Regions from separate parts of the Nitrincola nitratireducens genome, predicted to be linked through region 1. Evidence: predicted binding sites of a transcription regulator. Region 1 holds the regulator's gene; the other holds the start of a gene.
The links. Region 1 encodes LexA, which represses DNA repair genes until DNA is damaged. Its sites were predicted from a motif close to TACTGTNTANNTANACAGTA; they were not measured.
Positions count from the first base shown of each region.

Region 2: a site for LexA is predicted at 2,290-2,309, ahead of recN (DNA repair protein RecN). Genes of this name have one in related genera too.

Region 1 is NZ_AONB01000029.1:7,473-18,613, reverse strand. Features, by position in the region: partial or broken gene rhlB (ATP-dependent RNA helicase RhlB) at 1-381, opposite strand, end outside; gene D791_RS17570 (helicase C-terminal domain-containing protein) at 421-2,007, opposite strand; gene D791_RS21235 (DEAD/DEAH box helicase) at 1,983-2,540, opposite strand; gene lexA (transcriptional repressor LexA) at 2,662-3,285, shown strand; gene D791_RS17560 (DUF6586 family protein) at 3,352-3,876, opposite strand; gene topA (type I DNA topoisomerase) at 3,907-6,552, opposite strand; gene D791_RS17550 (hypothetical protein) at 6,724-7,449, shown strand; partial or broken gene D791_RS19825 (DUF1653 domain-containing protein) at 7,444-7,667, opposite strand; gene D791_RS17545 (hypothetical protein) at 7,678-8,184, opposite strand; gene D791_RS17540 (universal stress protein) at 8,262-8,696, shown strand; gene D791_RS17535 (ATP-binding cassette domain-containing protein) at 8,717-10,303, opposite strand; gene D791_RS21930 (ATP-binding cassette domain-containing protein) at 10,300-10,617, opposite strand; gene D791_RS17530 (transglycosylase SLT domain-containing protein) at 10,755-11,141, shown strand, end outside.
Region 2 is NZ_AONB01000024.1:50,060-61,200, reverse strand. Features, by position in the region: gene fur (ferric iron uptake transcriptional regulator) at 73-492, shown strand; gene recN (DNA repair protein RecN) at 612-2,279, opposite strand; gene grpE (nucleotide exchange factor GrpE) at 2,451-3,065, shown strand; gene dnaK (molecular chaperone DnaK) at 3,162-5,099, shown strand; gene dnaJ (molecular chaperone DnaJ) at 5,205-6,332, shown strand; partial or broken gene dapB (4-hydroxy-tetrahydrodipicolinate reductase) at 6,359-7,167, shown strand; gene D791_RS16530 (NUDIX hydrolase) at 7,216-7,788, opposite strand; gene D791_RS16525 (NUDIX hydrolase) at 7,961-8,491, shown strand; gene D791_RS16520 (HlyC/CorC family transporter) at 8,488-9,744, opposite strand; gene D791_RS16515 (cytochrome C assembly family protein) at 9,816-10,610, opposite strand; gene ffh (signal recognition particle protein) at 10,789-11,141, shown strand, end outside.

The sequences.
Region 1 (11,141 bases):
CTCTGCTAACTTTCGAGGTTGAGGTAAAGGATAATCCAGTAGGTCCGTAATAATACCAATCAAAAATGAAGCCGTCTTCCCCGTTCCCGTCTGAGCCTTCGCAATAAGATCCTTACCCTGTAAAGCCAATTCGATTGTGGCCGCCTGGATCGGTGTTGTGTACTCAAAACCAAGATCCGCGATCGCATGCATAAGATCGTCCGGCAGATTAAAGTCATGAAATCGCTTTTTATCTAGCACCTCAGGAACAACGAACTCTTTAGGAGTCCATTTTTTTGCACCCTCGGACCGCGGATCACGGCGTTTACGACGCGGTTTACGGTGAGTGTTCGAGGTGTTTTCACTGGACTCGGAAAGGTTAACGTCTGTATTCAAAGTCATGCCTACTGTTATCTATCTAATTAAGTTACGGGCGTTTGGCTAAAATATTTGACGAAAGGGCGGCAGTGCGTTCAACAACTGTCGACCATAGCGCTTTGTAACCAAACGTCTATCTAAAATGATCACTCGTCCTTGATCTTGCTCGCTGCGCAACAAGCGACCAACGGCCTGTGTCAAACGCATTGAAGCGGCTGGAATCGTCCATTGAATGAAAGCGTTACCGCCATTTTGCTCTATCCATTCCGACATTGTGGCGTCGACGGGATCGTCTGGCACACTAAACGGCAATTTGGTAATGACCACATCGGTTAAATAATCTCCAGGTAAATCTACACCTTCTGCAAAAGAGGCCAACCCAAAAATCACACTGTCTAACCCCTGATCGATACGCTCACGATGCCGACGAATGATTTCAGACTTAGGGTAATCACCTTGCGCCATCAGTCTATTCTTTATTGTTTCATCCATTCTATCAAGCACTGTCAGCATTTGCTTCCAAGAACTGAATAAAACCAACACAGCCTTCGTATTTATCAGATATTGCTTAAGAAAGTCTGCCACCTCCTCCGTATGCTCTGCGACAGAACTGGGATCGCTCCTCATCGACGGGATCTCTAAAGTGGCCGCATTGAAATAGTCAAAGGGGCTGTTCAACTGCAAAAAATGACTTTCAAAGGGTAATCCTAACCCTATTTTCACCCGATCAAAATTACCCAAAGATGTTAAGGTCGCGGAGGTCAAAACCGCACCAAAGCATGGATTCCAAAGATGCTCTTTTAGGGTTGCGGCAACGGATACCGGGCTACTGCAGCACTCATAATCGGTATAACCCGCCGAGTCATGTTTAACCACCCAACGCGCCACAGGCGTTTTTCCTTCTGCATCCACTTTAGCATAGGAATCGGCCAGCCAGCCAATCTGCTGAATACGCCCCCAGAACATCCCCATCAGCGGAAACAGCCCCTCTGCGAGACGTCGGTCTATGTCTTTGATGCTGCCCTCCATTGCATCTTTGAGCACACCCACTAACTGCTCAAACAGGGTTTCTAGACGAGCACACCCCATGGACAACTCTTTTGCAGGACCAAGCCAGTCATCTGGTTGCCGCCCACCTACAAACCGATGCCGCGGCAACCGCCCTGTGTCGTCATTATAGGCGAGTACTTGGACTAAATCTTTAAATGTTCCCAAGACTAAAAGTAAATCACTCACGGGTTGATGAAAACGACTCACTAAATCTTCAATTAAGGGAACTCGTGCTTGCTCATTAAATTGCAGTAGTTTTTTTTCTAAGTTCGCCAGCAATCGAATACTGCTCTCAATACGCATCGCATAGGAAAAATGACTCCCTGCTTTATCGGCAAGGTGGTGGCCTTCATCAAACACATAAAGCGTTTTACCGGGCTCAGGAAGAATCGCTCCCCCGCCCAAGGATAAATCGGCCAAAACCAAATCGTGGTTTGCAATAATCAGATCCGCCTCATCCATACTCTCGCGGGCACGATAAAAGGGACATACACTGAAGTTCAAGCAACGCCGATTGGTGCATTGCATATGATCACTCGTGAGCAACTGCCAACGATCATCAGGAACGGCTTTCTCTAATCGATCACGATCACCATCCACTGCCCTGTCGCATAGACTTCCATTAAGCCTTGAACATCCGCCAAGACCTGAGGTTCAAGACGCTGCTCAATTTCATCCGCATAGAGCGCCATTTGCCCCATCACCTGCTGCTGTTCCAACAATTGCTCAGCTTTAGACAAGCACAAGTATCGCCCCCGCCCTTTTGCAAGCGTGTAACGAAACTCAAGGCCTGAGTGCTGCAACAGCTCGGGAAGGTCTTTGTTCACTAACTGTTCCTGAAGGGCAACGGTAGCCGTCGAAACAATTAATTTTAACCCTTTGGCTTTTGCAATTGGCAAGGTTGCTAAGAGGTAGGCAATCGTCTTACCTGTTCCGGTTCCGGCTTCTATAACAGCAACATGCGCTTCCCCAAGGCGTTTACCTTGATCATCAAAACGAATACTGCCCAATGTCCTTGCAACAGCTGCAATCATTTGTTTTTGAGCAGAACGCGCACGCAAACCACGGCTTTCCAAAAAACGCGAGTACGTCTGTTGGATCGTTGTTTTTATTGACTCATCTAGCAAACGCATGTCCCTCTCATAAACCTTGCGCCTATTTTAACAAAATACTGGATATACAAACAGATAATACTTGACCTAATGAAAATACTGTACAAAAATGCAGTAACTGTACACAAAAACAGGCAAAAACATGAAATTAACTCAACGACAAACCCTAGTGTTGGACTGCATTCGTCAACACATTGAAAGCACAGGCTATCCCCCCACTCGCGCAGAGATCGCACTTAAGCTCGGCTTTAAATCCGCGAATGCGGCTGAAGAACACCTGAAAGCGCTGCAAAAAAAAGGGGCGATCCAGATCATACAAAATACATCGAGAGGGATACGCTTGCCAGATGCCGAACCCGATCCGGATGTCCATAGCGACATCAATCAACTGCCTGTTATAGGGTCTGTCGCGGCAGGATCACCGGTTCTTGCCGTTGAGCATATTGAACGCCGCTGTGCCATTGCTCCCGACTTTTTTACGCCATCCGCACACTATTTACTTCGTGTACGTGGCATGAGCATGAAGAACATTGGCATACTCGATGGGGATTTACTGGCCGTGCATCAAACTCAAGACGTGCGCAATGGGCAAATCGTGGTGGCTCGTATTGGCGATGAGGTCACGGTTAAGCGTTTTGAACGCAAGGGTAAAACCGTAAAATTGATCGCCGAAAATGAAGACTTCGATCCAATTTTGGTCGACCTAAGTCAAGAAGAGTTTGTCATCGAAGGGATTAGCGTCGGAGTTATTCGTCAAGGCAGTTAAACCTCGACGAAAAATGTGTATCAAGGTTTAAGTCCGGCTAAGGTTGACCGGACTTTAACAGGCAGCTTACCACTCCTGCATACCGGCTCTTTGACGTTCAAGCAGCGCTCTAAATTCAGCCAACCAAGACGTGTACTCCTGATAAACACCACTGTCTTCAGAGTGGTCAGGATTAACCTGCATAACTTGAATTTCAGATAAGCTTGTTTGAGCAGACACCTCTTTTACTTTATCAGTGGCTACCCAACAGGCTTTGTAAGCATTGTGCAGTTTGTGTAACCAACTCACAGGGTTCTCTTGCAACGCCAGCAACTCAGACAACTCTGATGACTCAAAGCCAGCCTCATCAAATGCCTGTTGTAATGCATGAATTTCGGTAATGCTCTGAGCGTTGACTCGATAGCGCTCCGCAATCTCTCTAAGAAGGGACACATAGGCTGACATCAGGTGAAACAAGATTGACTCTTGATACGATTCAATCAATGCATGCTTACTCCATCCTGATGACGCCTGAGCATTCGCTAACGCCTCTAAATGCAAACGCGCGAAGGTCAACTTCTGATTGGTTCTAGCAAGGTATACTTCTGCCATCATTTTCTCCTAGCCTACTTGGCCACCCAATTAACTTTTGCTAGATTTTTTAGCTGGGGCATCCACTTTCCAGACACCGTTGGTAAAGTAGGCCTTCCAGCCTGTTGCCTTACCCTCGACCTCCGTCATAACGTACTGCTCTTTTGTTTTGCGACTGTAACGAACAATCGTTGGATTTCCATCACTGTCTTGAACAGGCGCACTGAATAGAAACGCGTATTTACTATCAATTTCCGACTGATGAGGCAGTAATTCGGACACTAAAGGTGCACGTGTTTCTCGATTTTTCGGAAATTGACTGGCCGCCAAAAATAAACCACTGGCACCGTCACGCAAGATATAGGTATCGTCAACTTTCTCGCATGCCAATTCAGGCATAGGCACAGGATCCATTTTCGGAGGTGCGGCTTCACCATTTTTAAGCAATTTACGGGTGTTTTTACACGCCGAATTGGTGCACCCAAAAAACTTACCAAAACGACCGGTTTTCAACTGCATATCCGAACCGCACTTATCACACTCAATACTCGGGCCATCATAGCCCTTGATGCGATAACTGCCCTCTTCAATCTCGTAACCACTGCAATCTGGATTGTTACCGCACACGTGCAGCTTACGCCCCTCATCCACTAGATAAGAGTCCATTGCCGTTCCGCATAATGAGCAACGATGCTTATTGCGCAAAATTCGAGACTCTTCTTCATCGTCGCCATCCGCACTGACCACTTCATTGCCCGGAATGAGGTTAATGGTACATTTGCAGCGCTCTTTCGGTGGAAGGTTATATCCCGAACAGCCTAGAAACACGCCCGTGCTCCCAGTTCTGATCATCATTTTACGGCCACACTCTGGGCAGTCAATGTTTGTTGGTGTTGGGGTATTTGGACGCATTCCGTGCTCATTATCCTGAGCTTTTTCAAGGTGCGTGACAAAATCAGCGTAAAAACGATTGAGCAACTCTCGCCAATCCAACTGCCCTTGAGCAACCTCATCTAGATCGGCTTCCATGCGTGCCGTAAAGCTGTAATCCAGCAAATCAGCAAAGTTTTCATTCAGGCGCTCGGTGACTATATCACCCATCTTGCAGGCGTAGAAACGTCTGGATTGAGACTCAACATACCCTCTATCTTGAATCGTTGATATGATCGAAGCGTAGGTAGAAGGTCGTCCAATTCCACGCTTTTCCAGCTCTTTAACTAAACTTGCTTCGGTGTAACGAGGTGCAGGTTTGGTAAAATGTTGTTTAGGATCAAGTGATTCAAGCGCTAAGACCTCACCTTTTTTTAGGTCAGGTAAAATAACGTCTTCATCGCCTTTGGACTTGCTTGGCATCACTTTGGTGTAACCATCAAAGCGTAAAATGCGTCCTTTAGTGGAAAGTTCAAACTCGCCTGCTTGCACAATTAAGCGTGTACTGGTGTACAAGGCAGGCATCATCTGACAAGCCAAAAACTGACGACGTATCAAATCGTAGAGCCGCTCGGCATCCGACTCCATCCCAGATAAGTCTTTGGGCAGCAGCGTAACATCCGAGGGACGAATCGCCTCATGCGCTTCCTGTGCGCCATCTTTGCTTGAATAACGCACAGGGGCCTCAGGCAAATAGGCTTCACCAAACTGGGTCTGTATATAGGCTCGACAGGATTCTACGGCATCAACGCTTAAGTTGGTTGAGTCAGTACGCATGTACGTAATGTAACCGGCTTCATACAGGCGCTGCGCCATCATCATGGTCTTTTTAACACCAAAACCTAACCGAGTACTGGCTGCCTGTTGCAGTGTAGAAGTGATAAAGGGCGCCGACGGCTTACTGCTGGTCGCGCGATCTTCACGAGACACCACAGTAAAGGTTTGCGTTTTGAGCAGCTCTAGATAGTTGTTCGTTTCGGACTCAGAGGTGGGACGGAACTCACCTTCTTTATATTTAACGACCCCTAATCGCAATTGATCGGCTTGAGCCGATTGCGTTTGAGCGAACACTTCCCAGTACTCTTCAGGGTTAAACGCTCGGATTTCACGCTCACGATCCACGATCAACTTAACGGCAACGGATTGCACTCGCCCTGCAGATAAACCTCTAGCCACTTTTTCCCAAAGCAGCGGTGAGACCATATAACCCACCACACGATCAAGAAAACGCCGTGCTTGCTGAGCATTAACGCGACTCATGGCAAGATCACCCGGCTCTTCAAAGGCCTCTTGAATCGCTTTTTTGGTGATCTCGTTAAAGACCACACGCTTATAGCGTGTTTCGTCTCCGCCAATGGCTTCACGCAAGTGCCAAGCGATAGCCTCTCCTTCGCGATCCAAGTCCGTAGCGAGATAAATAGCATCTGCCGACTTGGCAAGCTTTCTTAATTCCTCTACAACTTTTTCTTTTCCTGGCAGGATCTCATAGCGAGCATCCCAGTTATTCTCAGGATCAACCCCCATTCGTCGAATGAGCTGTTCATGTGATTTGCGCTTTTTGTTCTCCGCTTTTTCTTCTGGAGAAAGCTTACGGGTCAAAGCCGCTTGACGCGCCCGCTCTTTAGGATCGGTTTGCGTACCACTGCCACTACTGGGCAAATCGCGAATATGGCCCACACTGGATTTAACCACGTATTGGCTACCGAGGTATTTGTTGATCGTCTTGGCTTTTGCCGGAGACTCGACAATAACGAGGGTCTTTCCCATTAAACTAGATCCTTAAATGCAGAGGTCTGCCCTGAAACATGGGTGCATATATAAGTGCTGTTTAGCAGCGGGTCAAGTAAAGTTGTATAATTCATTCAGTTTATCTTTACGAAAAAAAAACGATAATAGGTTCAATGCTGTTAACCTTTACCTATCAGAGTGCCAAACAGAATGCTCAGTGACAACCTCATTTTTCTTTTTTTGATCGCCGTGCTTGGACTTTTAGCACTGATATTGAACTATGTCATTACGACGCGCGAAGAAGAAAAAGCAGCGAAAAGCGCGCGCATGAAGTGGCTTAAAGATCAATCAGAACATACACTTAATGCACTATCAGTCTTGAAGGAAATCAATTGTCGATCCGACATTATTGACAAGCTAAATCAACACGCCTTGTCGCTAATAGAAGAAATCGGCATTTTGGCTCCTGACTCTGACTTGATGACCGATATCAGCAAAATCAAGGATTCCACCGACAGAGCCCGTCCCAAACCAGAAGCCTTCACAAATGACCGTGCGGTCAGAAAAGCTCAGATTTATATACGTTTTGCTGAAAAACTTTTTAGCGAAATGGTGAGTAAAGGAAAAATTACAGCCTCGTTGGCAAAATCCTATCAATTGGAACTTTACTGGCTAAACATTACGCTGGTAGCCGATGCGCACTACGCGCACGCCATGGATCAAATACAGAAGAACGATAAACTCACCGCCTTGGCGCATCTAAAACATGCAAAAGCCATGTTGGTGAGAGCCACCGTCCCTAAAAGACAAAAGCAAGAGAGGCTCGATAAGGTGCAAGTTCAACTCGATCTGCTCCAGCCCCGAAAAGATTTTGGACGTGGGGCATTGGCTGATTCGATGGATACCTATCATGAGCAAAAGCAGCGTCAGCTATAAGCCCGCTGCTAAGCTCTGAAACCGAGGCACTCTATTGCCATTACTGTCGACAACCTCTTCACAGAACAGCGTGACAGGGCGAATCCAGAGCCTCTGTCACCATACAGAGGACGATAGACAACATACCACTCTTCTGTTTCAGAATGACGAGCACATTCAATGACCTCGTATTCCGCCCCTTTGAAATGACGATAGCGTCCAGGCGTTGGATTCAACATCATATTCCTCTTAAAACTTGGCTTTTAGAACAGGCTCGATAGCCGCTTTAATTTGATCTAGCACCTCGGGCCCACCTGACTCGCGCCAATAGACCGTAAAATGCATAGGCGATGACTCGAGTGCAAATACCGACTCTGGCAAAGACTCTATGACAACAGACAGCATTTGACACTGTTCCGACGTCAATATCCCCTCACCGCGCTTCCAAGACCACTGGCTTGGCAACCCCTGATTCGCAACATTTTCCACACGAAATGCCTGCCAGGAATTCCACTGGTCTTTTTCATCGCGTGATAGATCCGATCGTAAAATCCGATACGCCGGTAGACGCTTTCGCTCAACATCCATCTCCCCTTTGGCCCGGGGTGTCTCGATGGTTGCTATTTGCACAATGAATCCCAATGCTCGCGCATGCAGACGAATTTGCGATTGCATGCGCTCTCTTGGGCTAGGCTTGATCCACATCACAGAACCAACCAATGAAAGCATGACAACTATAGAGATTACCCATTCCATACTGCTATCCTATAAGTACACACATCGACGCGCTTAGGCTGCGTCATTTTTAGACCAGACTGAGAAAGGATACTAACATGAGCACTTACAACCGCATTTTGTTAGCCATTGACTTGTCCGATGAATCCGCGCAACTCATAACCAAAGCCGCTGATCTTGCCAAACGTTATGACGCGGCCCTCAATATTATTCATGTTGTTGAGCCACTGACCTTTGCGTATGGAGGAGATGTCCCCATGGACTTATCCACCATACAAGAGCAACTGGACGAGCATGCTCAACAAAAACTTGATACCCTGTGTGCCGCGATTGATCAGCCTGTAGAGCAGCGCCATATAGTGACTGGGCATACCGAGTCTGAAATACACCGTGTCGCCAAAGAAATTAATGCCGACCTGATTGTCGTCGGCAGTCACGGTCGTCACGGCTTAGCGCTACTGCTGGGTTCAACAGCAAATGGCGTGCTTCACGGTGCCATATGCGATGTTCTAGCCATCAGGGTAAAAAGTTAACCTTGCTTGAGGCCATCCATTTACATGGCCTCAAGTTCTAACCAACGCTCCATCAGCTGCTCTGCTTTTTGCTCAAGCTCCTGAAGCATCTGCAGTTGGCTCGCGACCTGATCACGATCCTGATTGTAAAAATCAGGTGCAGAGCAGATTTGTCGCATTTTCTCCAACTCAGCTTCTGCGTTTTCCAACAGGCCTGGCAGCGTTTCTAACTCGCGCTGAAGCTTGTAACTCAGTTTAGTGCGCGCTGGTGCACTTTTTGATTCTGTGGCACTAGACACCGAGCTTGGCGAAGAAACGGGCGGCGTTGCGTCAGCCTTAACTGAGGCGCTTTTTTCCAGAACAGGCCGTTGACGCAACCAATCCTGATAGCCACCGACATACTCCTGCACCTTGCCATTACCCTCAAAGACCAGAGTACTGGTGACAACATGATCCAAAAAGGTTCGGTCATGGCTGACAATTAACAAGGTCCCTTGAAACTCTAAGAGGATTTCCTCTAACAGCTCTAGGGTTTCTATATCCAGATCGTTGGTTGGCTCATCGAGGACAAGAATATTGGCAGGTTTACTGAATACTTTTGCCAACAACACTCGGTTACATTCCCCACCCGAGAGGGCTTTGACAGGCGTTCTCGCACGTTCAGGACTGAACAAGAAGTCAGACAGGTAACCGATGATATGACGGGCACGACCATTGATTTCAATGCTTTCTCGACCGCCTGACACATTGTCGATAATGGTTTTCTCGGGGTCCAACGCATCACGCATTTGATCGAAATAAGCGACTTCCAGCTTAGTTCCTAAGCGCACCGTCCCGGTGTCAGGCTCAAGCTGACCCAACAAGAGCTTTAATAACGTACTCTTACCTGCGCCATTAGGACCAATCAAGCCGATACGATCACCGCGCTGAATACTTAAGGTCAGCGTATCGATTAAACATTCGCCTTTAAACGACTTGGAGACGGCCTCCAACTCAGTAACCAATTTACCTGAGCGCTGAGCCTCGTCCATTCCAAATTTCGCATTTCCTTGACGCATACGTCGCTCGGAGCGCTCTTTTCGCATTTTTTCGAGTGCCCTGACACGCCCCTCGTTACGGGTACGCCGTGCTTTAATGCCTTGACGTATCCAGCGCTCTTCTTGAGCGAGCTTTTTATCAAACTCAGCCTGATGCCGCGCTTCTTCTTCCAACAGGGCTTGTTTTTGCTCTAAATACTGACTGTAGCTGCCCGGAAAACGCGTCAAAATTCCGCGATCCAACTCAAGAATAGTGGTAGCTAAATGCTCCACTAACGAGCGATCGTGTGAAATAAACAACAAGCCGCCCTGGAAGTCGAGCAGCATCTTTTCCATCCACTCAATCGCTTCGATATCCAAATGGTTGGTTGGCTCATCGAGTAACAACAAATCAGGATTCTGAACCAAGGCAGCACCCAATGCCGCTCTTCGACGCCAACCTCCAGACAACTCCGCCATTTTTTTGGTTGGATCCAGGCCAAGTTTCGCAATAATTGTGTCAACACGCTGCTCTAACTGCCAACCATCAACCGCCTCCAAAGCGTGCTGCAGGCGATCCAGTTCGCGCATATCGGATTCACTGGCCGTCATCGCCAAGGTTTCATATTGCTCTCGCAGGCTAGTACATCCGCCAACCCAGCCGTCACAACATCTCTAACGGGTCGTTCATCGGCAGCAGGCAACATTTGTGGCAATTGAGCAATGCGTAAAGATGGAGCACGCCATAAAGTGCCATTATCAGGCTGCTGCTCACCGTTAATCAGTTTTAAAAGGGTTGATTTACCTGCGCCATTTAAACCGACCAATGCAACACGCTCACCTGCCTCTATCTGCAAGGAAGCGTTGTCTAGGATAATTTGTGTACCAAACGCAAGCGACAACGAATCTATTCGGATCAGTGACATGAAATTCTCAAGGGTCTTGAATCAAAAAATACTATTCTACCCTAAAGACACGAAATCGGCCTAATCTCTTCTCTAAAAGCCTAAAAAAACGCTACACTCTCTTTAATTCAGTGTTAAACAATCGGAGTCATCTTATCGTGCCTGGTACCCAGTTTTTTTGTGCGCTTACGGCTAGCGTTTTGCTCTCATCCTGTGTTCAAGCCACCCCCTCGCTTGAGAGCCAAAGAACACTTTACTTATCAACATTAAATGCATTGGAAACAGGCAATCAAACTGACTATATCAATGGCTTGAAACAACTACAGAACTACCCACTTCTGCCCTATCTAACCTTTTCGGAACAATCTAAACAATTGCCCAGGCTTAATGCTGGCGAAGTTGAAGAACTCTTGGACCAGTATCAAGGCACGCCTCTCTATAACCGCCTACTCAACAGCTGGACATCTCAACTGGGCCAACAGCAGCGCTGGAATAGTTTTCTTGAATTTTACCCAAGGGTCAAACACCCCAATCCAAGGCTAAAT
Region 2 (11,141 bases), on a different contig from region 1:
TTTGCTGTCTAAACATTGATAATGAAGTCTACCACCGCATAACCCAAACCGCATAGTGAATAGAGACAGATTATGGCACTCGAAAATCAAGAACTCCGTAAAGCGGGTCTTAAAGTCACCTTACCTAGGGTAAAAATCTACCAGCTTTTAGAAAAAGCCGGAGAAAGTGAGCACTTTAGTGCAGAAGATATCTATAAGATGTTGATGGAGCAAGGTGAGGATGTTGGCCTCGCAACCGTTTATCGTGTGTTAACTCAATTTGAATCCGCCGGTTTAGTGTGTCGTCATCATTTTGAGGGCGGTCATTCCGTCTTTGAGTTGGCACGAGATGATGATCATGACCACATGGTTTGTATTAAAACTGGGAGAGTCAGCGAATTCACGGATCCAAGATTGAATGCTCTCTTAGATGAAATTGCCAAGGCAAACGGCTTTAACATCTCAGATAGAACTCTATATCTGTACGGGCAGTTTGAAGACGATAAAGCGTAAAAGGAAGGTTGGAAAAAGCGGGTAAGAATGCTTACCCGCTTTGTTCTCTGTTGCTTGAAGGGCGTCTAGCAGAAAGGGATTTTGAATCGTTACACTGATGTGAATAAACAGCGTAATTGTTAATGAACTCGAAGCATTTCCCTTGCATGCTCAAAGGACGTGTCCGTGAGTTCAATTCCTCCTAGCATTCGTGCCACTTCGTGCACTCTTCTATCATCACTTAGAACATCAATTCGCGTTTGCGTCTGATTTTTTTGACTTGTTTTACTCACGAAGAGATGCTGGTGCCCCTGAGAGGCAACTTGAGGCTGGTGTGTCACGCATAAAACTTGAGTGCGCTCGCCAAGCTTTCTAAGCATGCGTCCAACGACCTCTGCTATCGCTCCACCAATGCCCACATCGACTTCATCAAAGACCAGCGTGGGTGTATTAGATGTTTCGGCAGTGACCACCTGAATGGCAAGGCTGATACGAGACAGCTCACCACCAGATGCAACTTTGGCAAGCGGTTTAGCTTTTTGGCCTTTGTTAGTGCTAATTAAGAATTCAACCTCTTCCAAGCCCGCAGCACTGTAGGTGTTTTGAGCCAATGGTGTTAGTTGAACTGAGAAGTGTGCGGCAAGCATACCCAGAGTGTGTAATTGACTATCAACGGCTTTGCTAAGCTTTTCAGCAAATTGCTGTCTCTTTTTACTTAGGTTTTCGGCCTGTTTAAGGTACGCTGCTAAGGCGAGGTCTACTTCTGCTTTAAGTTCGGCTATTGCTTCATCTGAGCGGCTGATGTTGCTCATTTCATCTTGTAATTGTCGATGTAAAGCGGGCAGTTGTTCGGGCAATACTCGATGTTTGCGAGCGACATCATAGATGCTGGTTAAGCGCTCAGTCACTTCTTGCAAACGTTCAGGATTGATTTCAACGCTGTCGACATAATGTCGAATTTCGTGTCCCGCTTCATCGATTTGAATCAACGCACTGTTGAGCAATTCATTGGCTTGTAGCAAACGTGGCGACTGGCTTTGCATGTTGTCAAGCAGTTGTAAGCAGTGGTTCAAAATTGCGATGGCATTTTCGTCTTCACTGTCACTGGTTAATGCCAGTAACTGATGACCAGAGCGAAGAATATCTCCCGCATTTTCGAGCCTTTGCTGTTCTTCTTCTAGGTCCGATAATTCGGCTTCGGTTAAGCTAAGTTGCTCCAGTTCTTCGAGTTGATAGCTAAGTAATTGGATTCGGGCGTTTTTTTCGCTGCTTTGCTCTGTTGCGACCTTTAGTTCGTTTTGTAAGTGATGCCAGCGTAAGAAGTGACGTTTAACGTCTTCCGCTAGGGGAGTATGGTTGGCATAGGCATCCAATAAGACGCGGTGATGATCTTTTTTAAGTAAACGTTGATGTTCGTGTTGACCATGAATATCCACCAAAAGCTGCCCCAATTCTTTAAGCATGGCTAAGGGAGTGGGCTGACCATTGATATAGCTTCGGCTACGACCTTCGTTCGTGATAATGCGTCTGACAAGGCATTCTGAGTCCTGCTCAAGATCATGCTCTTTAAGCCAATTGAGTGCTTCGGGAATCTGGGTGATGTCATAGCTGGCTGCAATCTCGGCGCGCTCAGCGCCAACCCTGACGGTGTCTGAATCGGCGCGATCACCCAGGGTTAGGCCCAATGCGTCAAGCATGATGGACTTACCTGCGCCGGTTTCCCCGCTAATGACCGTCATTCCAGTATTTAGGTCTAAGTCAAGGCGTTCAACAATGGCAAAATTTCGGATTGATAATTGGGTCAGCATGATGGTCAACACATGGTTATTTATACAGTAGTTAATGTATAAGCCATTTTGAAAAAACGCGCAAGTCTTGAGTGAAAAAACTTTTGCTAGCCCTTGAAGACGAGCCTGATGCCCCCATCTAGGGTAATAACTTTTTTGCGGGTTTTTTGATTAGTTAATGGGAGAAGTAAGATGGCGACTGAGCAACAGAAGCAGTCTGAACAGCAGCATGCAGAGTCACGTGATGAGAATTTAGTCGATCAGGTTGAGTCTTCTGTAAACGAGGCCGATCTTGCTGAAGAGATCAGCGAAGCATCTGCGCAACAGGGAGCAGAGCCAGCTGAGTTGCTTGTGTTGGCACAAGCGCGTATTGATGAATTGACCCACGAATTGAGTGAACAAAAATTAAGAACAGCGGCCGAAGTTCAAAATATTCGCCGTCGTGCAGAACAAGATGTCGAAAAAGCGCATAAATTCGCACTGGATAAGTTCGCTCAAGAATTGCTGCCTGTTGTTGATAGTTTGGAAAGAGCAATTGATGCCTGCCAAGCGGAAGATGATGCGACGGTAGCGTTACGCGAAGGGGTGGAGATGACCCTAACGCTTTTCTTAAATAGCGTTGCCAAGTTCAACCTAGAGCCTGTCAATCCGATTGAGCAGCCTTTTGATCCCGAGTTGCATCAGGCCATTTCAATGGTAGATGTTCCAAATATGGCGGCGAATACAGTGGTTTCTGTGATGCAGAAGGGCTACACGCTGAATGGACGCTTAGTGCGCCCTGCCATGGTCGTTGTTGCAAAAGGTTAATTTTTAGGCTTGAAATGTCTTGATTAAACCCCATATACACATCATCGAAAAAATACGTTTTTACAACGATTACAGAATTTAAACCGCACGGCGGTTATGAAACAGACGGAGCATAAAATGGGCAGAATTATCGGTATTGATTTAGGTACAACCAACTCATGCGTTGCAATTCTTGATGGCGACAAAACACGCGTAATCGAAAACGCAGAAGGGGATCGTACCACTCCATCGATTATCGCCTTTACGAACGATGGCGAGACGCTTGTGGGCCAGTCTGCCAAACGTCAGGCGGTGACCAACCCAGACAACACGCTATTCGCGATCAAGCGACTGATTGGTCGTCGTTTTGAAGACGATGTCGTGCAAAAAGATATCAAGATGGTGCCGTACAAAATTGTCAAAGCTGACAATGGCGATGCTTGGGTACAAGTACGCGACAAAAAAATGGCACCACCACAGGTCTCTGCAGAGATCCTGAAAAAAATGAAAAAAACCGCTGAAGACTTCCTAGGTGAAGCCGTAACCGAAGCGGTTATTACAGTACCGGCTTACTTCAATGATTCTCAGCGTCAAGCAACAAAAGATGCGGGTCGTATTGCAGGCTTAGAAGTTAAACGTATCATCAACGAGCCAACGGCTGCGGCTTTGGCGTACGGTATGGACCAGTCTAAAGGCGATAAAACCATCGCTGTATTTGACTTGGGTGGCGGTACTTTCGACGTCTCAATCATTGAGATTGCCGATGTTGATGGTGAGCATCAATTCGAAGTGTTGGCGACAAACGGTGATACCTTCTTGGGTGGTGAAGATTTCGACTTAGCAATCATTAACTACTTGGCGGATCAGTTTAAGAAAGAATCGGGTATTGATCTGCATAATGATCCTTTAGCGCTACAGCGTTTGAAAGAAGCGGCTGAAAAAGCAAAAGTAGAATTGTCATCATCACAGCAAACCGATGTGAATTTACCGTACATCACCGCAGACGCAAGTGGTCCAAAACACTTAAACGTTAAGCTGACACGTGCTAAATTGGAATCCTTGGTTGAAGATTTGGTTGAGCGTTCATTAGAGCCTTGCCGCATTGCGATGAAAGATGCAGGTTTATCAGCGTCTGAAATCAACGAAGTCATTCTCGTTGGCGGTCAGACACGTATGCCACTGGTGCAAAAGCGTGTTAGTGAGTTCTTTGGTAAAGAGCCACGCAAAGACGTCAACCCAGATGAGGCTGTTGCGATTGGTGCGGCGATTCAGGGCGCGGTACTGTCCGGTGACGTAAAAGACGTTCTCTTGCTCGACGTAACACCTTTAAGCTTGGGTATTGAGACCATGGGTGGGGTTGCGACGCCGCTGATTGAGAAAAACACTACGATTCCAACCAAAAAATCTCAGGTGTTCTCAACCGCGGATGACAATCAAACAGCGGTAACGATTCATGTTGTTCAGGGTGAGCGTAAGCAAGCGTCACAAAACAAGTCGTTGGGACGTTTCGATTTGGCAGATATTCCACCAGCACCTCGTGGCGTACCGCAAATTGAAGTGACGTTCGACATCGATGCCAACGGTATCTTGAACGTGTCTGCGAAGGATAAAGCGACTGGCAAGCAACAGTCTATCGTGATCAAAGCCTCTTCAGGTTTGAGCGATGACGAAGTTGAGCAAATGGTACGCGATGCTGAGGCGCATGCTGAAGAAGACCGTAAGTTTGAAGAGTTGTCACAAGCACGTAACCAAGGCGATGCCATGGTTCACACCGCTAAGAAGACTCTAAAAGATGCGGGCGATAAAGTGTCTGCAGACGAAAAAACCAACATTGAAAGTGCTATTTCTGCACTTGAAGACGTCCTAAAAGGCGACGACAAGGCTGAGATTGAAAGCAAAACTGAAGCACTGACTGAAGCGATTTCAGCTGTGGCTCAAAAAATGTATGCAGATGCCGCCGCTGCTGAGGGAGCATCTGATGCAGGTGCTGAACAAAAGCCTGCCGATGATGTGGTTGATGCAGAGTTTGAAGAAGTTAAGGATGATAAAAAGTAAGCATCCGCGGCTGTAAAGTACAAATGTGTGGCAGCGCGGGCAAAGGCCCGCGTTGTCGTGTCCGGCTCCCGGAGGAGTCATAGATAACCGGATCAGATTCGGACTATGTCAAAAACAGACTACTACGAACTACTGGGTGTCTCTCGTGATGCCTCAGACCGCGATATCAAAAAAGCGTATCGCCGTCTTGCAATGAAATATCATCCGGATCGTAATCCCGGAGATAAAGAGTCAGAAGATAAATTCAAAGAGCTAAGCGAAGCCTACGAAGTCTTGTCTGACAATCAGAAAAAAGCGGCCTATGACCGATTTGGTCATGCGGGTGTTGATGGTCAAGCCGGTGGCTTTGGCGGAGGCGGTGGCTTTGAAGGTAACTTCTCAGATATCTTTGGCGATGTCTTTGGGGATATCTTCGGTGGAGGGCAGCGTCGCAGCAGTGTGCAGCGAGGTGCCGATCTACGTTACAACCTAGACCTTACGCTTGAAGAAGCCGTACGTGGTTGTGAAAAAAGTTTGCGCGTACCTTCTTTGGCCAGTTGCGACGTCTGCAACGGCAGTGGTGCGAAACCTGGAACCAGTGCTAAAACCTGTTCAACCTGTGGTGGTGTGGGTCAGGTTAGAATGCAGCAGGGGTTTTTCTCTGTTCAGCAAACCTGTCCTACCTGTCATGGCTCGGGCAAGATTATTCCAGATCCTTGCACAGCGTGTCATGGGCATGGACGTGTTGAAAAGGTCAAAACGCTTCAGGTTAAAATTCCTGCAGGTGTTGATACAGGTGATCGTATTCGCTTGGCCGGAGAAGGTGAAGCTGGCGCCAATGGTGGCCCAACGGGCGACTTGTATGTTCAGGTAAATGTCCGTGAACATCCGATCTTCCAGCGTGATGGAAAGCACTTATATTGTGAAGTTCCAATCAGCTTCGTGGATGCCGCACTCGGTGGCGAGCTTGACGTGCCAACATTGGATGGACGCGTCAAACTAAAAGTACCTGCGGAGACGCAAACCGGAAAGTTATTCCGCTTGCGTGGCAAAGGTATAACGCCAGTTCGCGGTGGTGGTGTGGGCGATTTGATGGTCAAAGTGATTGTTGAAACACCGGTTAATCTTAACAGTCGTCAGAAAGAGCTCTTACGTGAGTTTCAGGATGCAACTGAAGAAGGGCAGCATAAGCACAGCCCCAAGCGTCACGGGTTTTTTGACTCGGTTAAGAAATTTTTTGAAGACATGACCTAAGCCATTAGGGGCAGTAAGGAAAAGTAATGATCAAAATAGCAGTCACAGGTGCCGCTGGGCGCATGGGTAAAACCTTAATCGAAGCGGTCACTCAAGCTGAAGGAGTCACTCTGCTGCCGCCATTGTTGAACCGAGCAGTTCGTTGCTGGGAGCCGATGCTGGCGAGCTGGCAGGTGTTGGTAAGCTCGGTGTTACACTAGTGGCATCCTTAGCCGAAGCGGTGAAGGATTTTGATGTGTTAATTGACTTTACCGCCCCTGACGTCACTATGCAAAATTTGGCGTTTTGTGTTGAGCATAAGAAGCAAATCGTCATTGGGACGACGGGCTTATCCGATGAGCAAAAAGCAACACTTACGCGTGCAGGTGAGCAAATTGCAGTTGTGTTTGCCCCAAATATGAGTGTGGGTGTGAACCTCTGTTTTAAGCTTCTTGAGATTGCCGCAAAAGCATTGGGTGATGACGGTGGTTACGATATTGAGGTGATCGAAGCGCATCATCGACATAAAGTGGATGCACCTTCAGGTACCGCTCTGAGAATGGGTGAAGTCGTTGCAGATGCATTAGGGCGTGACCTCAAAACTTGTGCTGTTTATGGTAGGGAAGGCTATACCGGACCAAGATCAGCCAAAGAAATTGGTTTTGAGACCATCCGTGCGGGCGATGTCGTTGGTGATCACACCGTTCTGTTTGCAACAGAGGGTGAACGCATCGAAATCACGCACAAAGCCTCAAGTCGAATGACCTTTGCTAAAGGCGCTGTTCGAGCGGCAGGCTGGTTACAGGATAAATCGGCCGGTCTGTACGATATGCAGGATGTATTATCGCTCAGATAAAGTAGGTTTCAGCAGACTCTCTATTCAATAAGCGAGTCTGCTGTGCCTTTACTGATGGCTCCCAAGTTCACAGTACCATTCTCCCGAGGCGTTACGTCCTATCTGTAAATGCCGCATTGGAAATATCCCTTCTTTTCGGTCTTCAAAATAAAAGCGCAATGCATTGGTGATGGTTGGAAAGGCGAGTTCGTCCCACGGAATCTCATCTTCAGAAAACAACTTCACCTCAAGTGACTCTTCACTGACACTGAACTTTGGTTCGGGCAAGGTTGCCAGATAAATGATTTGTACCTGATCCACATGCAGTATGGAGGTTAGGGTGTAGAGTTTTTCGATATGAACCTTTGCATTGGCTTCTTCGTAAGTCTCTCGAAGAGCAGCTTGCTCTGTTGATTCGCCATTTTCCATAAAGCCTGCTGGTAGCGTCCATAGTCCGTAGCGAGGCTCAATTGCGCGCTTGCACAGCAACACTTGGTTTTTGTAGACAGGAAGGCAGCCCGCAATGATGCGAGGGTTTTCATAATGCACAGTATGGCAGTGATCACAAACATAGCGATGTCGGTTATCACCTGCGGGAATTTTATGTGAGACGTTCGCGCCGCACTGAGAGCAAAATTTCATAGAATCTTCCTTTTTTATTCAACCGTATTTTAGACAGGAGAGAACGGACTAGTCGACCCCCTTTTTACGGGTTATCATGAATTAAGTTCAGGAGGTGGTATGCTTTCAGATGCATTAAAACAATTATCGACATCGTCCTTGGTGTCTTCGTACATCAGGCGAAGAAGCCGCTATTTTAGTTCCCCTTACGCAGGATGAGATGAACCCTGAGTTGATCTTGACTGTAAGGGCGCAGCATTTAAACAGCCATAAGGGCGAAGTGTGCTTTCCGGGTGGTAAGCGAGATGCAATTGATCACTGTTTACAAACCACGGCTCTGCGTGAGGCTCATGAAGAAATTGGGCTGATGCCAGAGCAGGTCAAGGTGCAAATGACCTTGAGCCAGGTCGTGTCTAAGCATGGTTTACAAGTGACCCCTTGGGTCGGTGTCATTCCAGCGCAAGTTGAACTTGTCCCTAATCCTGCCGAAATCGCACGAATCTTTCGTGTGCCGATTCGTTATTTTCTCGAGTGCCCAGCGCCCATTACGCATCGATTTGAGCGTAATGGTCAAGAATGGCTCGTACCTGCTTGGCGCTATGAGGGTGAGTTGATCTGGGGGTTAACTGCACATGTGATTAATGAGCTGCTCACCGTAGGCTTTAATAAGCCGTCTGCATTTCCAGTCCGCCCCGAAAGACGTTTGGCTGAAAAAGACGCTTAGCTCTTTTTGGCCATGCGTGCTGTCTGAATAAATTTATCGTGTATTTGTAAGGTTTCAACGCGATAGCCGTTAATCTCTAAGCAGACATTAGCATCCGGTAATGACTCGAGTGTTTCGGTAATCAGACCATTGAGTGTTTTGGGGCCATCGGTGGGTAAGTCCCAATCCAAGGCGCGATTGATGTCACGAATATAAGCACCGCCGTCAATAAAGAAACTGCCATCCTCTTGGGGGTGTATATCTTCAATCAGATCGTTGTTTTGCTCAGAGAGTTCTCCAACGATTTCTTCCAAAATATCTTCCAGTGTTACGATCCCTTCGACATCGCCATATTCATCAACCACAATACCAATGCGGCGGCTTTCTTTTTGAAAGTTAAGCAATTGTGTCTGTAAGGGGGTGCTTTCAGGAACGAAATAAGGCTCGCGGGCTACCGCAAGAATGGCCTCTTTTGTCACCTCGCCTTTTTGAATGAGCTGGGCAAGGTTGCGCATATGTAAAAGACCAACAACCTGATTAATATCGCCATGAAAAATGGGCAATCGTGTATGCTGAGTCTTAGACAGCTGAGTTAAAATGGTATCTAAGCTCTCATCAAGGTCGATGCCTTCGACCTCATTGCGCGGAATCATAATGTCATTGACAGTGACAGCCTCTAATTCCAGCACGCCTAACAGCATTGATTGATTGCGTTTGGGCAGTAAAGCTCCCGCTTCATTGACCAAAGTTCTGAGCTCTTCTGTGCTTAAATGATCACTGCCTTGGCCATTCATATTAATGCGTAGCATGCGCATGAGGCCGTTGGTGATGGTATTGATGATCCACACCATGGGGTACATGATTTTAAGTAGAGGCCTGAGTATAAATGCCGCAGGAAAAGCAATGCGCTCTGGATGAATAGCAGCAATTGTTTTTGGGGTCACTTCTGCAAAAATGAGTATGATCAGCGTCAGCAGACCAGTAGCGATGGCAATGCCCGCATCTCCCCATAAGCGAACGGCGATGATCGTTGCAATGGCGGAGGCAAGAATATTAACGAAATTGTTACCAATTAAAATGACCCCAATCAGTCGATCAGGGCGCTCTAGCAACTGACTGGCTTGGCAGGCACCTCGGTGCTTCTGTTTGACCAAGTGCCTTAGTCGATAACGATTCAATGCCATCATTGACGTTTCGGAGCTGGAAAAAAAGGCTGAAAGAAAAATTAAAAATACAAGTAGAATCAGCAAAGAACCTATCGACGCGTCTTCCAAGAGATCAGACCTTTTTTATTGAATGGCCTTGTATTTTCTGAGTCGAGCCCAGTTCTGTCAATAGTTATATGTTAATTCGTTAGAATCAGTTCTAATACGAGTTTGGAGCCAAAAAAACCCAGCATTAATAGGATAAATCCACCAATTGTCCAGCGAATGGCAGTATTCCCACGCCAACCCAATGTTGCACGACCAATCAGTAAGCCTGTGAAAATGATCCAAGCCCCAATCGACAGCAGCGTTTTATGCACCAAGTGTTGAGCAAACAAGTTGTCGACAAACAAAAAACCACTTAAAAGAGCCGCGCTCAGTAAAATAGTGCCCACCCAGATCATTTCAAACAACAAACGCTCCATCACTTGCAGTGGTGGTAAACTCGCAACCAGTCCACGCGTATGGTGTTGTTTAAGCGCCAGTTGTTGTCGAGACAAGAGCAAGGCTTGCAGTACGGCTAAAGTGAAAATACTGTAGGCTAAAATCGACAAGAGAATATGAACGATTAATCCACCTTCATAAGGACGATGAACACCGGATGATGGAATAAATGCAGCACAGAGCGTAGCGAGCATTGCCATTGGCAGCACGCCAATAAAAAGGTTGTCCACTCGTTGCCTGAAGCTGCTGCCGATGACGAGGGCTGTGACAAGCCAAGCGATCAAAGAGCCTACGCTGAAAAGACCTAAATCTATCCCCTGTGCATGATGAAGTGTGAAGTACACGGAGACACCATGCGCTAAGAAGCCCAAAATCGCAAAGACAAGAACCTTGATGCGAACATCAGAGGTTTTACCCTTGGCACGTTGCCACTGAAGCCAGGATGCGATGGCGTAAAAGAAAGAGGTTGCAAATGTCGTACTGATCAGCATCTTAGAAAATCTCCTTATCGGAGTGCAAGTTTGGCATAAACTCCTCTCAGAAGAAATATAAGCTGCCGTCTTGAGAACAGCTTCTGTATAATGTCACCATAAAAGAATGACAGCTTTGACTTCATTGTGTTGCTGATTCCAGCCATGGCGGGGCAAAGACACAAACCAGGGGCACCCGATGTTTGATAATTTAACAGATAGACTCACGCAAACCCTGCGGAGTGTGACCGGTCAGGCGCGCCTGACTGAAGACAATATTAAAGGCACCTTGCGTGAAGTGCGCATGGCGTTGTTGGAGGCGGATGTTGCGCTTCCGGTTGTAAAAGAGTTCATTAACGGTGTTAAAGAGCGTGCCGTCGGGCAAGAGGTGAGCAGAAGCCTCAGTCCTGGGCAGGTCTTTGTCAAAATCGTAAATGAAGAACTGATTAAAGTGATGGGTGAGGCCAATTCTGAGCTTAACCTCAGTGTGACTCCACCTGCTGTCATCATGATGGCGGGTCTTCAGGGGGCGGGTAAAACCACCTCGGTTGC